DNA from 3 places in the Pantoea sp. E956-1 genome. Region 1 is predicted to be linked to each of the others. Evidence: predicted binding sites of a transcription regulator. Region 1 holds the regulator's gene; each other region holds the start of a gene.
The links. Region 1 encodes CRP, which controls carbon source genes, mostly activating them, when cyclic AMP is high. Its sites were predicted from a motif close to ATGTGANNNNNNTCACAT; they were not measured.

Region 1 (4,486 bases):
GTGATGCATTTTCGCGGCTGCAGCGGCGAACCGAATCGGCTCAACCGTATCTATCACTCCGGCGAAACCGAAGATGCCCGCTTTTTTCTGCACTGGCTGCGCACCCGCTGGGGCCGCGTACCCACCGCCGCGGTCGGTTTCTCGCTGGGCGGTAACATGCTGGGCTGCCTGCTGGGCCAGCAGGGCGCAGCCGCTGAGGTAGACGCGGGTGTCATTGTCTCCGCTCCGCTGCTGCTGGAGCCCTGTAGCCTAAAACTGGAAAGCGGCTTCTCACGCGTCTATCAATACTATTTGCTGGCGCAGCTCAAGAAAAATGCCCGCCGCAAACTGCACGCCTGGCCGGATACGCTGCCGGTCAATCTGGCGCAGCTGAAAGCGCTGCGGCGACTACGCGATTTTGATGATGCCATTACCGCCCGCGCCCACGGTTTTCTGGATGCGGCCGATTACTATCATCGTGCCAGCGCCATGCCCTGGCTGAAGCACGCAGAGAAACCGCTGCTGATCATTCACGCCAAAGATGATCCTTTTATGAGTGATGAGGTGATCCCGCACAGCAGCCAATTATCTGCCACTATTACCTATCAACTGACACCACACGGCGGCCATGTAGGTTTTGTTGGTGGGACATTACGCCAGCCTGAAATGTGGCTGGAACAGCGCATCCCCCAGTGGATCGCCCCTTTTCTGGATAACTGATCTCGTGATTATTCCCTGGCAACAGGTCTCACCTGAGACCCTTGAAAATCTGATTGAAACCTTTGTACTGCGTGAAGGCACGGACTATGGCGAGCAGGAACGCAGCCTGATCGACAAGGTGGCCGATGTGCGACGTCAGCTGGAAACGGGTGAAGTGGTACTGGTGTGGTCGGAACTGCACGAATCGGTCAATATCATGCCGCGCAAAGAATTTCGTGGCTGATGCACCCAACGGCATTTCGTGTTAACAATGCCTATTGCCCGACCTCACAGGGAGCTTTTCTATGTCTGCACGTCATCCCATTATCGCGGTGACTGGTTCCAGCGGCGCAGGGACCACCACCACCAGCGTGGCGTTTCGCAAGATCTTTCAGCAGCTCGATCTTCATGCGGCGGAGCTGGAAGGTGACAGTTTTCACCGCTTTACCCGTCCTGAAATGGATATGGCGATTCGTAAGGCGCGCGATTTAGGACGTCATGTCAGCTACTTCGGCCCGGAAGCCAATGACTTTGGCCTGCTGGAGCAGAGCTTTAAAGAGTATGGCCAGAGCGGACAGGGCCAGTCGCGTAAATATCTGCACACCTACGATGAAGCGGTGCCGTGGAATCAGGTGCCTGGCACCTTTACGCCGTGGCAACCGCTGCCGCAGAACACCGATATTCTCTTCTACGAAGGGCTGCACGGCGGCGTGGTAACGGCGCAGCACAACGTAGCAGAACAGGTTGATCTGCTGGTTGGCGTGGTGCCAATTGTGAACCTGGAGTGGATTCAGAAGCTGGTGCGCGATACCGGCGAGCGCGGCCATTCACGTGAAGCAGTCATGGATTCGGTGGTGCGCTCGATGGAAGATTACATCAACTTCATCACACCACAGTTTTCACGCACTCACCTCAACTTTCAGCGCGTCCCGACGGTCGATACCTCAAACCCGTTCGCTGCCCGCGCTATTCCGTCACTGGATGAGAGCTTTGTAGTGATCCACTTCCAGGCGCTGGAAGATATCGACCTCCCCTACCTGCTGGCGATGCTGCAGGGCTCGTTTATCTCGCACATCAATACGCTGGTGGTGCCTGGCGGCAAAATGGGTCTGGCGATGGAGTTGATCATGGGTCCGCTGGTGAAGCGGCTGATGGAAGGTAAGCGAATAGAGTAAGAGGTCAGCAAAAACCGCTCTGAGAGCAGATGTCTTTCACAAAGATGGTAAAACTGGTTTTCCTGCGGCTAAAGACTTACCGCTGAGCAGGCTTCAGGTAGCATACACCTTTCGCAAAGACGCAAAACCGCCATCCCTGGCAGGCTCAGCGCGGGCCATCCCTGGCCCGCGATGCTTTGCTACAGGTATATGCTCCCTTCACTTCCCGTCCGGCAACCGCATCCGGTTTCAGGAAGGTCGCTACAGACAACGCCTGGGCAGAAAGAATCTGGCAGCAATAGATAAGTTCAACACGCCGGGAACCGGGTCAGAAGAGGAAAGCGTCCCGCCGCCCGGATAAAAACGCCGGGAGCGTTTTTGAACAACGCAACGCGTTGGCCCGGTTACGGGCGCACCTCAGGGATGAGGTGCGTAATCGCGCGGGCCGGGCATGCCATGGATGGCGGCTTTTGCGTCTTTCCGATCTGACCCGGTTCCCTGCGCAGGCACAGTATCAAAGCGGATTCCCGATGCAGGCACAGTCTGACAGCAGAGCACGACAGATTTTGCCCGCGACCTTAAAAGATCCCTGCGGCTATTACAGCTCAATCACTAAAAGATCCCTTGCGGCTACTACAGCTCAATCACTTCATAGCTATGCGTAATGTTGACGCCTTTACCCAGCATGATGGCCACAGAGCAATATTTTTCAGCAGAAAGATCCACGGCGCGTGAGACCGCTTTATCCTGGAGCGCTTTGCCACTCACGATAAAATGCAGGTTGATGTGCGTAAAGATTCGCGGCGCCTCTTCACGACGTTCTGAAGTCAGTTTTACTTCACAATCAGCTACATCGTTGCGGCCTTTTTGCAGAATTGATACCACGTCAATCGCGCTGCATCCGCCCGCCGCCATCAGCACCATCTCCATTGGGCTGGGCGCTTTATCACCCGAATTTCCATCCATCAGTATCTGATGGCCGGATGAGGATTCTCCGAGGAATGTCAGCCCTTCTACCCATTTCACTCTTGCCTGCATGATTTTTGCTCCGGAATACGCTGTTTTGTCGCCAGAGTACGCTTTCGCCTGGTAAACAGCAATCCAGAGAAATCCGCCTGTAGCTGAAGCGAGACAACAGAAGACAGTCGGCAAAAGCTGTGCTACAAACAGTGCTGAAAATATTTTTCGTCACCCGATGGCGAAGCCGGGAAGAATGATGCGCACTGCGCCTGATGCGGCCCGAATAATTTCCTGAAATGGAAACGCTTGAAGCTTTCACCGCCTGACAGGGAAAACTGCCCCCTGTATTTTGGGCACGATTACAACAGAGGATAATAGCGAATGGTTCTCGGCAAACCGCAAACAGACCCTACACTCGAATGGTTCCTGTCCCATTGCCATATTCACAAGTATCCATCCAAAAGTACGCTGATTCACCAAGGTGAAAAAGCAGAAACGCTTTACTACATCGTGAAAGGTTCCGTTGCGGTTCTGATTAAAGATGAAGAAGGCAAAGAGATGATTCTTTCTTACCTGAATCAGGGCGATTTTATTGGTGAGCTTGGCCTGTTTGAAGAAGGCCAGGAGCGCAGCGCCTGGGTACGTGCGAAAAGCGCGTGCGAAGTGGCGGAAATTTCTTACAAGAAATTCCGTCAGCTGATCCAGGTTAATCCCGATATCCTGATGCGACTCTCATCGCAGATGGCGCGTCGCCTGCAGGTGACGTCTGAAAAAGTGGGTAACCTCGCTTTCCTCGACGTAACCGGACGTATTGCACAGACTCTGCTTAACCTGGCGAAGCAGCCAGATGCCATGACGCATCCCGACGGCATGCAAATTAAAATCACTCGTCAGGAAATTGGCCAGATTGTTGGTTGTTCACGTGAAACCGTGGGCCGTATTTTGAAGATGCTGGAAGATCAGAACCTGATCTCCGCACACGGCAAAACCATCGTCGTTTACGGCACCCGCTAATTCCTGTCACCCACGGCGTGATGGCAACATCACGCCGTTATTGTTTGTGTTGGGCCGATGTGGCGTCGAATTATTTACCATCCTGAAGTTAACTACGCCTTGCGGCAAACGCTGGTGCTCTGTCTGCCCGTGGCACTGGGCTGGCTGGCTGGCGACCTGCAAAAAGGTTTGCTGTTCTCATTAGTGCCCGCCTGCTGCAACATCGCCGGTCTGGATACCCCGCATAAACGCTTCTTCAAACGCCTGATTGTTGGCGGCAGCCTGTTTGCCCTCGGCAGCTTTCTGATGCAGTGGCTTACTCTGCATGCTATCCCTCTGCCGCTGATCCTGTTCGCCATGCCCTTGCTGCTCGGCGTCACTGGTGAAATTAGCCCGCTGCATGGTCGTCTGCTGCCCGGCACCCTGATCGCCGCCATCTTTACCCTGAGCCTGATTGGCCGCATGCCAATCTATGTCCCCCCGCTGCTCTATATCGGCGGCACGCTGTGGTACGGGCTGTTTAACTGGTTCTGGTTCTGGCTGTGGAAAGAGCAGCCAATGCGCGAAAGCCTGAGCCTGATCTACCGCGAGCTGGCTAACTACTGCGACGCCAAATATACCCTGCTGACGCAGCTGACCGATCCGGAAAAGGCGCTGCCGCCGCTGCTGGCACGCCAGCAGAAAGTGGTCGATCTGATCAA
Region 2 (4,486 bases), on a different contig from region 1:
AGCCGCGTTGCCCGATCGGCAATACGCTGCGCATTGCGGCTCTGATGCTCATAGCGCCACAGGTTATTAATGGTTCGCAATGCCACCAGCAGCGTGGTGGGGCTGACCAGCATGATGTTCTGCTGCAGCGCCTCGCCGATCAGCTCAGGCTGGCGGTCAATGGCCAGCAAAAAGGCGGGCTCCACCGGAATGAACATTAATACATAATCCAGCGATCGTAAGCCGGGCAATTGTTGATAATCTTTTCGTCCCAGCAGGCGGATGTGCGCCCGCATGGCGGCGACATGTTCCTGGATAGCCTGCTCACGTTCGATCTCATCATCCGCATTGAAGTAGCGTTCATAGGCCACCAGCGTCATTTTGGCGTCCACCACCACATCTTTGCCCTGCGGCAGGCGCACAATCACATCCGGCTGCATCCTGCCCTGCTGTTCTGACTGGATGCTCACCTGGGTTTCATATTCGTAGCCTTCACGCAGTCCGGAGGCCTCCAGTACCCGGCTCAGCACCACTTCCCCCCAGTTACCCTGGATCTTATTATCGCCCTTCAGCGCTTTGGTCAGGTTAAGCGCCTCCTGCGCCATCTGCGCATTCAGCTGCTGTAACTGCCGGATTTCATGGGTCAGGGTATGCCGTTCACGCGCCTCTGCACCAAAGCTTTCATGAACCTGGCGACGAAAGCCATCAAGCTGTTCACGTAACGGGCCAATCAGCCCGTCCAGACTTTGCCGGTTCTGCTCATCGACGCGACGGCCGCTGTTTTCGAAAATACGGTTGGCGAGGTTTTCAAACTGGGCGCTAAGGCGTTGTTCGCTGTTGGTCAGCAGCCGCTGTTTCTCTTCCGCGGCGAAACGGGTCTCTTCAAGGCGAATGGTCACCTCACGCAGCTCCGCTTCCTGCGCGCTGTTGACCTCCAGCTGATTGCGCAGTTCACGATTAAGCTGCTCACTTTCATTGCGCCAGTAATCGAGCTGTTGCAGCCGCTCATTGGCGCCGCTCAGCGCGCCGTGCAGCTGACGAAGTTCCTGCTCACGCTGCTGCGTCTGCTGCTGCGTCTGCTGCTGAAGCTGTTCGATTTGCTGCTGCTGACGCTGTTGCGCCTCTTCCTGCAGACGGCGCTCGGTCTGGAAACTGGCGACCTGATGGCCGGCACGTAACTGTGCCAGCATCCAGCCAATCCCTAACCCGGCAAGCGCCAGACAGGCGCTGATAATGATGTGCTGATCCATGATTTCCCCCGCGACTCAGGCTGCTGAGGGAAAGGTAGAGTCGCACTGTATGAATGTCCAGATAATTTTAGCAGGATTCAGCGCCTTACAGCGCCGCCACCGTGAGCTTGCCAGCCTGCCACTCATCAATCAGAAAAAACGGCATGGGCAATAGCCATTCACCCTTTTTAACCTGCGCAAGATAGTGCCAGGTCGTCCCGCCCGAGGTGATCGCGACGCGCTGTCTGCTTCCCTCCGCGGCGCTGGATTTGCCGGTCATACTGGCAAATCCGGCATTGCTGCCCACGTGGAAATGCGGCGTCTGCCAGCGCACAGGCGCATGCTCAGGCCACGGCTGGGCCTGATGAAAATGAAACAGCGCATCGTGGCTCAGGAGGCTTTCACGCACCGTCGGCCACAACGCCACTTTGAGGAAATATTGATCGGTGAAACGCTGGCTGCCCTGATAGTGCGCAATGAAATCGCGCATCGCCTGTTCCACATCACGGAAAACGCCGTGACAGCCGCCCCACATCCCTGCCAGCAGCAGCTCAGTATGGGAGAAGTAGTCACGCATATGGTGGAACCAGTAAGGCGACGCCAGCCAGGCGTTTACCGCCGCCGCTTCGCGCTCTGAAAGCAGCGAGTCGGCATCGCGTACAATAAAGCGTTTCACATCAGGATCGTCCATCACCAGGAAACGCCACAGGGTCGGAAACAGGGTTTTCTCGTGGGACATATCGATCAGCTGGACGTGCGGCTGGTCAAGGCGCTGCCAGACATGCTGCGGCACGCTGTCATCCAGGTAGATGCGGCAGACCCAGCCGGGATAGAGTTCAGGCGCCACTTCAACGTTTTTGATTAAGGTTTCACAGTAGCGCGGCTGATCGCCATAGAGGCAGAAAGCGATGACATTCTGGTGCGGATGAGTGAGATCGACAGGCTCCGGTTGCGGAGCAGGAAACGCGGCGCGCTGCCCCTGACTGAAACGCGCATCAGCGCGCATCAGCGAGGCCAGGCCATGACGCGCCACCTCGTCCTTTTTATCCAGCCAGCCACACACTTCGGTTAAGCCATCCAGCCAGGTTTCAGAGGCGGTAGCCTGCACTGCGGGCGGCGACTGATAAATCTTCTGGTAGATTTTGTACGACTTATTGTGCTGACCCAGACGCAGCAGACAGAGCGCGTAGTCGCTCAGCACCTGCATCTGATTGGGCATTGAGCGCAGCACCTCTTCGCAGCATTGAGCGGCCAGCGCATAGTCGCCCTGTTGCATGGCGGCACGGAAACGTTCGGCACTGCGTTCCAGCATGGCTTGGAGTGCGGCCGGATTAGCACCAGGGGCAGGACGTCGGACGGGAATAGTATTGCGCATAAAAACTCTCAGGTTTCACTGAAATTACGCGCCGTTAACTACCGGCAGCAGATTTTGAGTCTGGACAAAAAACCTGCTGCCAGACGCGGTCGTTATAGTAAGCGACGCGCCGCTTCGACCACAATCTTCACTGCGTCGCTTTCTGTCTGTTTCATGGTGACCGCATCCGGGATCTCTTTCTGAGTGCGGTTCACAATCACGCCCGCCACCATGCCGGCTCGCAGACCCTGGCTGGCGCACATGGTTAACAGTGTAGCGGATTCCATCTCATAGTTGAGAACGCCCATCTCCTGCCACTCTTTCATCGATCCCCTGAAGCGACTGACTACGCGGCCCGAAACGGTGTCGTAGCGCTCCTGACCCGGATAGAAGGTGTCAGAAGAGGCGGTGATGCCGATATGCGTTTTCGCGCCACAGGCTTCTGCGGCGGCAACCAGCGCGGTGGTGCAGGCGAAATCAGCCACTGCCGGGAACTCCATCGGCGCAAAATGCAGGCTGGCCCCGTCCAGGCGAACAGACGCGGTAGTCACCAGCACATCGCCGACATTGATATGCGGCTGGATAGCGCCGGTGGTACCGACACGCAGGAAGGTACGCACGCCAAGCTGTGCCAGCTCTTCGACCGCAATCGAGGTAGACGGACCGCCAATGCCGGTTGAGCAGACCACGACCGGCTTACCATCAATTTTTGCCAGCCAGGAGGTAAATTCACGGTGTGAGGCGAGATGCGTGGCATCTTCCATCAGTCCGGCAATTTTCTTCACGCGCTCCGGATCGCCCGGCACAATCGCCAGGGTGGCGCCCTGCAGATCGGCTTTAGTCAGGCCAAGATGGAAAACGTCAGACTGTGTCATTTTCAGACTCCTGTTAAGGGAAGGTAGCGCGCCACTCTACGCCAGCACGCCCGATAAATATGTGACAACATTCACTTAAGAAAATGAAAGTTACATTTCCCGGAAGATAAATTGTGATAACAATCACACAATCGCATCTTCCTGGTGCGGATAGCTCTCGGCGGGGCTGTGTCAGGGTCAGCGCAATGTTAAAGAGGAGGATGATTTAATTCGCTGCTGATTCTGTGACCCGACACCTGGCGCATACGCTTTCCGGCCAGGCTATAGTTACGTGATTGCGCAAATGCTTGCACGGAGAGAATAATGAAACCCAGTGAAAATATGGCACAAAAACCGGCGACGGGCGGCTTTGCCCCTGCCGTGCAGCCCACCGCCTCCACCACCATCATTACCGACAGCCCGGCGATTCACGCGGGTGAAACCTCAGTGCCCAGCCAGGGCGAAAACATGCCGGCATTCTTTGCAAAACCCCAGTCAGCGGAGGGCCCGTGGCCAGTCGTGCTGGTGGTGCAGGAGATCTTTGGTGTGCATGAACACATCCGGGATATCTGCCGCCGTCTGGCGCTGGAAGGCTATCTGGCTATCGCGCCTGAGCTCTATTTCCGCGAGGGCGATCCCGCTGAGTATAACGATATCCCGACGCTGTTCAGCGAGCTGGTCAGCAAAGTGCCTGACAGCCAGGTGCTGGCCGATCTCGATCATGCCGCCAACTGGGCCGCACGCAACGGCGGCGATATTCGTCGCATGGGCATCACCGGTTTTTGCTGGGGTGGTCGCATCAGCTGGCTCTACGCCGCGCATAACCCGCAACTGCGCGCCGCCGTGGCGTGGTATGGACGCCTGACCGGTGAGCGCACGCTGAAGCAGCAGAAGCATCCTATTGATATTGCGGTCGATCTGAATGCGCCAGTATTAGGGTTGTATGGTGGCCAGGATGAGGGCATTCCGCTGGAGAGCGTCGAGCAGATGCGTCAGGCACTGCATGCCGCCAATGCGACCGCAGAGATCATCGTCTATCCCGAAGCGGGTCATGCCTTTAATGCTGACTA
Region 3 (4,486 bases), on a different contig from region 1:
GGTCGGCATACACCGGCTTGCTCAGCATTGGCGCGGGCAGATAAGCGTCGTAGCGTTCAACAAAATCGGCAGGTCCCTGCTGGGCAGCGACCATGCGACCAAACACCTCGGCCGCCTTGCCGTTATCCAGCACCGTCATCAGCTTCTGACGCGCTTCGGTGTCGCTGGCGGCCAGTTTGCCGGAGACCAGCATTTCGCTGCAGAGAGCCAGCGTCACTTCCAGCAGGCGCGGATTCCGCGCTTCGCCGGTCAGGAAGCGAACCGCTTCACGCACTTCCAGCGCGTTACCGGCTGAGGAGGCGAGAACCTGGTTCATATCCGTCAGCAGTGCGGTGGTCTGGCAACCAGCGCCATTGGCGACGCCAACAATCGACTGCGCCAGACTTTCTGACGCCTCATAGGTTGGCATAAACGCGCCGGAACCCACTTTGACATCCATCACCAGTGCATCCAGCCCTTCTGCCAGCTTCTTCGCCAGAATCGAGGCGGTAATCAGCGGGATCGAATCGACGGTGGCGGTGATGTCACGCGTGGCGTAGAAACGCTTATCCGCCGGTGCCAGCGAGCTGGTCTGGCCGATAATCGCCACACCCACCTGCTTAATGATCTCGCGGAAGCGGTCATCGCTCGGGAAGATATCGAAGCCCGGAATCGCTTCCAGTTTATCCAGCGTGCCGCCGGTATGACCAAGGCCACGACCCGAGATCATCGGAACATATCCGCCGCAGGCCGCGACCATCGGCCCTAACATCAGCGACGTCACATCGCCAACGCCGCCGGTCGAGTGCTTATCCACCACCGGGCCATTGAGATTAAGGGATTTCCAGTTCAGTACCGTACCGGAATCACGCATCGCCATAGTCAGCGCGACCCGCTCAGGCAGCGTCATGTCGTGGAAATAGATGGTCATCGCCAGCGCGGCGATCTGACCTTCCGAAACGGTGTTATCACGCACACCATTGATGAAGAAGCGAATCTCCTCTTCAGTCAGCGCATGGCCGTCACGTTTTTTGCGAATTATTTCTTGTGGCAGGAACAAGGTAACCCCCTGGTTCAGGGAAATCAGGATGGGGAACAGGCGGTCAGCGACCGCCTGAAAGATCAGTAACCCGCTTTGCTGGTGTCGCTGTCATGACCCAGGGTATTGAGCAGGCTCGCCAGCAGGCTTGATGCACCAAAGCGGAAATGACGCGCATCGGCCCAGTCGGCACCCAGCGTCTCTTCTGCCATTTTCAGATAGATCGCGGCATCTTCAGCGGTGCGCACGCCACCAGCGGGCTTAAAGCCAACCTGCTGGCTGACGCCTTTATCGCGGATCACGTTCATCATGATCTGCGCCACGTCAGGCGTGGCGTTAACCGGCACTTTACCGGTAGAGGTTTTGATGAAATCGGCACCGGCATCAATGGCAATCTCAGAGGCCTGACGGATAAGCGCTTCCTGCTTCAGTTCACCGGTTTCGATGATCACTTTCAGCAGCACATCTGCTTCGGCACAGGCGGTTTTACAGGCTTTCACCAGATCGAAACCGACCTGACTGTTACCGGCGATCAGCGCACGATACGGGAACACCACGTCCACTTCATCGGCACCGTAGGCGATAGCGGCGCGGGTTTCTGCCAGCGCAATATCAATGTCGTCATTGCCGTGCGGGAAGTTAGTCACCGTAGCGATGCGGATCTCCGGGGTACCCTGCTCGCGCAGCGTTTTACGGGCAATCGGAATAAAACGCGGATAGATACAGATTGCGGCGGTGTTGCCTGCCGGGGATTTGGCCTGATGACACAGAGCGATCACTTTTGCGTCGGTGTCGTCATCATTCAGGGTGGTTAAATCCATCAGTTTCAGGGCGCGCAGGGCAAGGTCTTTGATATCGGTCATGAGGCTCTCCAAAAGATCGGGGTGCAACCCACCGGCTCGCCGGCGGAATGTTATAATAATAACACTCTGGTGCGGCCTGATATGTGCCAGGAGTCACATAGGAATAAGAAATTAGTGCAACATTGCCACGTTTACTGTGACTAACATTACAGATAACAGGGCTTGGTGGTTATTATACGCCAGCGGGTGCAATGTTACTATTATCACATTTATGCGCAATGGCTGCAGGTCGGGTGAGACAGGAACGGTCAGTTGCGCAGCGCCGGGAAAGCGGGATCGAGCTGAAATAGCTGCTGACTGTTGTGCCACAGCGCATCGGCAATCTCCTCAGGTGACTCTTCACGCAGGCTGCAGAGCACCTCCCACACCTGACGCGCCCGCTCCGGACGATTAGGCTGGCCCTGAAAGCCCTGCAGCGGCATATCGGGTGCATCAGTTTCCAGCAGCAGCGAAGAGAGCGGCAGCCGCGCCACAGTCTGACGGGTTTTGCTGGCGCGTTCATAGGTAATAGTCCCGCCGATGCCAATTGCATAACCCAGCTTAATAAAAGCCTGCGCCTGCTGCAGGCTGCCTGCAAAACCATGCACCACGCCACGGCGCGGCAGATCGTAACGACGCAGAATCTGCGCCAGCTTGTCATGAGTGCGGCGCGAATGCAGGATCACCGGCAGCTGATACGCTTTCGCCAGCTTAAGCTGCGCCTCAAGAAAGCGTTGCTGCTTATCAAACTGCGGATCGTCGCGATAGAGATCCAGCCCGATCTCGCCGATCGCCACCAGCTTACGCGGCCGCTGTTGCAGTAAGGTTTCCAGCTGGTCGAGATGGGCCTCCTGATGATTTTCGATGACGATCGGATGCAGGCCCAGCGCGGCATAGAGCGGCGGATGCGCCGCGGCTAACGCGCAGATCCGCTCAAAGCGGCTGGCATCGATCGCCGGAACAATAATCTTTTCCACGCCCGCTTCTGCAGCACGTGCCAGGCTGCCAGAGATATCCCCTTCAAACGGCGGAAAATCGAAGTGGCAGTGCGTATCGATAAACTTCATGCCAGCGATCCTTTGTCGTAATCAGCATCATTATCCGCCAGCGGCGGTGTGATGATGAGGCGGGTATCGGGTGCATTGGCTGCCGGAGCAGGCGGCGTTACGATACGCGCCGTGGTCATCGGTTCCGCATCACTCAGCCACTGGCCCAGCGTGGCGAGGAAATAGCGACCGCAACGCCGTCCCAGATGATAATCCTGATTCAGTGAAGCGATGCGGCTCCCCAGCGCACTGCTGGCCAGCGCATGCGGCGGAAAGATTTCGATAATGCGCAAATCATCGGGCGGATTCTCAATGAACTGCTGAATTTCCCGATAACTCTGCTCATGCTTATTCAGCACGTTGATCATCGGCTGCAGTGCGCCGGTGCTGAGCCAGCGTTCCATCCGCTTAAACCATTTCGGGGTGTAGAACATCTGTGAGGGCACGGTGCGGATCACCACAATGGTATCAGCGCCACGGCGGGCGGCTTCACGCACCGGAATCGCATCGCTGATGCCGCCATCAAGATAGCTGATCCCTTCCAGACTGACTCCCAGCCGGTAAAAACCGGGAATGGCACTGGAAGCTTTAATCAGATCCAGCCAGTTATCAGCGGTCGGGTTGAAGTAGCCGGGCGTGTAGTCGTCACTGCGGCAGGCGCACATATAAAACTCGCGGCCGCTGGAGAACAGCTGTTCCGCGCTGCTCATCGCCAGCGGAAATTCACTGCGGGTAATATCTATCAGCCAGTCGAGGTCGATCAGATTGCCACCCCGTACAAAGCGCAGCGGATCAAAGAAGAGTTTACTGGTGGTATAGCGGGTAATCACACGCCGGGCATAGCCGGGCTGACCACAGACAAAGGCAGAAAGATTTTGTGCACCGGCAGAGGTGCCGAGCATCAGCTGAAAGGGGTTGAATCGGGCACGCTGAAATTCATCTAATACGCCTGCGGTGAAAATGCCGCGTTGACCGCCGCCTTCACAAACCAGCGCAATCTTCTGAGATTTAAACGGAGTCAGGGCCAGAGGTTCAATGGCGCCGAGCGTGACAGGAATGCGTATACCCACTGTACGAACCTCAAAAAGGGGTTCCGGGTCTGCTGGTGGATCGATCCGTTAATGACGGCAGCATTCCGGAGAACCAGTCATGTGTTCCTTTAACCGGCAGGCCAGCTGGGCTGGCTTACCTTGCAGCGATGTGAAGGTGTCCCTCTCTTCACGTCAGTCGCTACAGATGACTGGTCTCCGCTCTATGCTTTGCGTTGCATTACACTGCAGGACTCATCGGCTAAAGCTTTTTACGGCCGGTAAACAGGCTGATGAGGAACAGGATAATACCAACGACGAAGACAACTTTAGCTGCCCATGCTGCTGTGCCCGCTAAACCGCCAAAACCTAACGCTGCAGCGATCAGTGCGATCACCAGAAAAATAATGCCCCAACGAAACATAAGCCTCTCCTTACCCTATTTAAAAATCGAATATTTTAAAATCGATCTGCTTATTTCATCCCCGGATGGGTATCTTTTATTCGTACGGCCACAGAAGTGGCCGTACGCAAGCTTAAGATTTAACCGTC

Region 2: udp (uridine phosphorylase) is a predicted target of CRP. The motif match lies at 3,549-3,566, and genes of this name have one in related genera.
Region 3: deoC (deoxyribose-phosphate aldolase) is a predicted target of CRP. The motif match lies at 2,073-2,090, and genes of this name have one in related genera.

What each region holds. Positions count from the first base shown of each region.
Region 1 covers NZ_CEUYZP010000006.1:218,158-222,643, reverse strand. The annotation lists gene AC0T7J_RS16330 (hydrolase) at 1-699, shown strand, start outside; gene AC0T7J_RS16325 (YheU family protein) at 704-922, shown strand; gene AC0T7J_RS16320 (phosphoribulokinase) at 984-1,853, shown strand; gene AC0T7J_RS16315 (OsmC family protein) at 2,466-2,870, opposite strand; gene crp (cAMP-activated global transcriptional regulator CRP) at 3,174-3,806, shown strand; gene AC0T7J_RS16305 (YccS/YhfK family putative transporter) at 3,864-4,486, shown strand, end outside.
Region 2 covers NZ_CEUYZP010000007.1:17,679-22,164, forward strand. The annotation lists gene rmuC (DNA recombination protein RmuC) at 1-1,229, opposite strand, end outside; gene AC0T7J_RS16765 (tetratricopeptide repeat protein) at 1,315-2,583, opposite strand; gene udp (uridine phosphorylase) at 2,676-3,437, opposite strand; gene AC0T7J_RS16775 (dienelactone hydrolase family protein) at 3,741-4,486, shown strand, end outside.
Region 3 covers NZ_CEUYZP010000004.1:240,907-245,392, forward strand. The annotation lists gene deoA (thymidine phosphorylase) at 1-1,039, opposite strand, end outside; gene deoC (deoxyribose-phosphate aldolase) at 1,102-1,881, opposite strand; gene AC0T7J_RS13685 (TatD family hydrolase) at 2,130-2,927, opposite strand; gene AC0T7J_RS13690 (patatin-like phospholipase family protein) at 2,924-3,976, opposite strand; gene AC0T7J_RS13695 (DUF1328 domain-containing protein) at 4,197-4,358, opposite strand; gene osmY (molecular chaperone OsmY) at 4,471-4,486, opposite strand, start outside.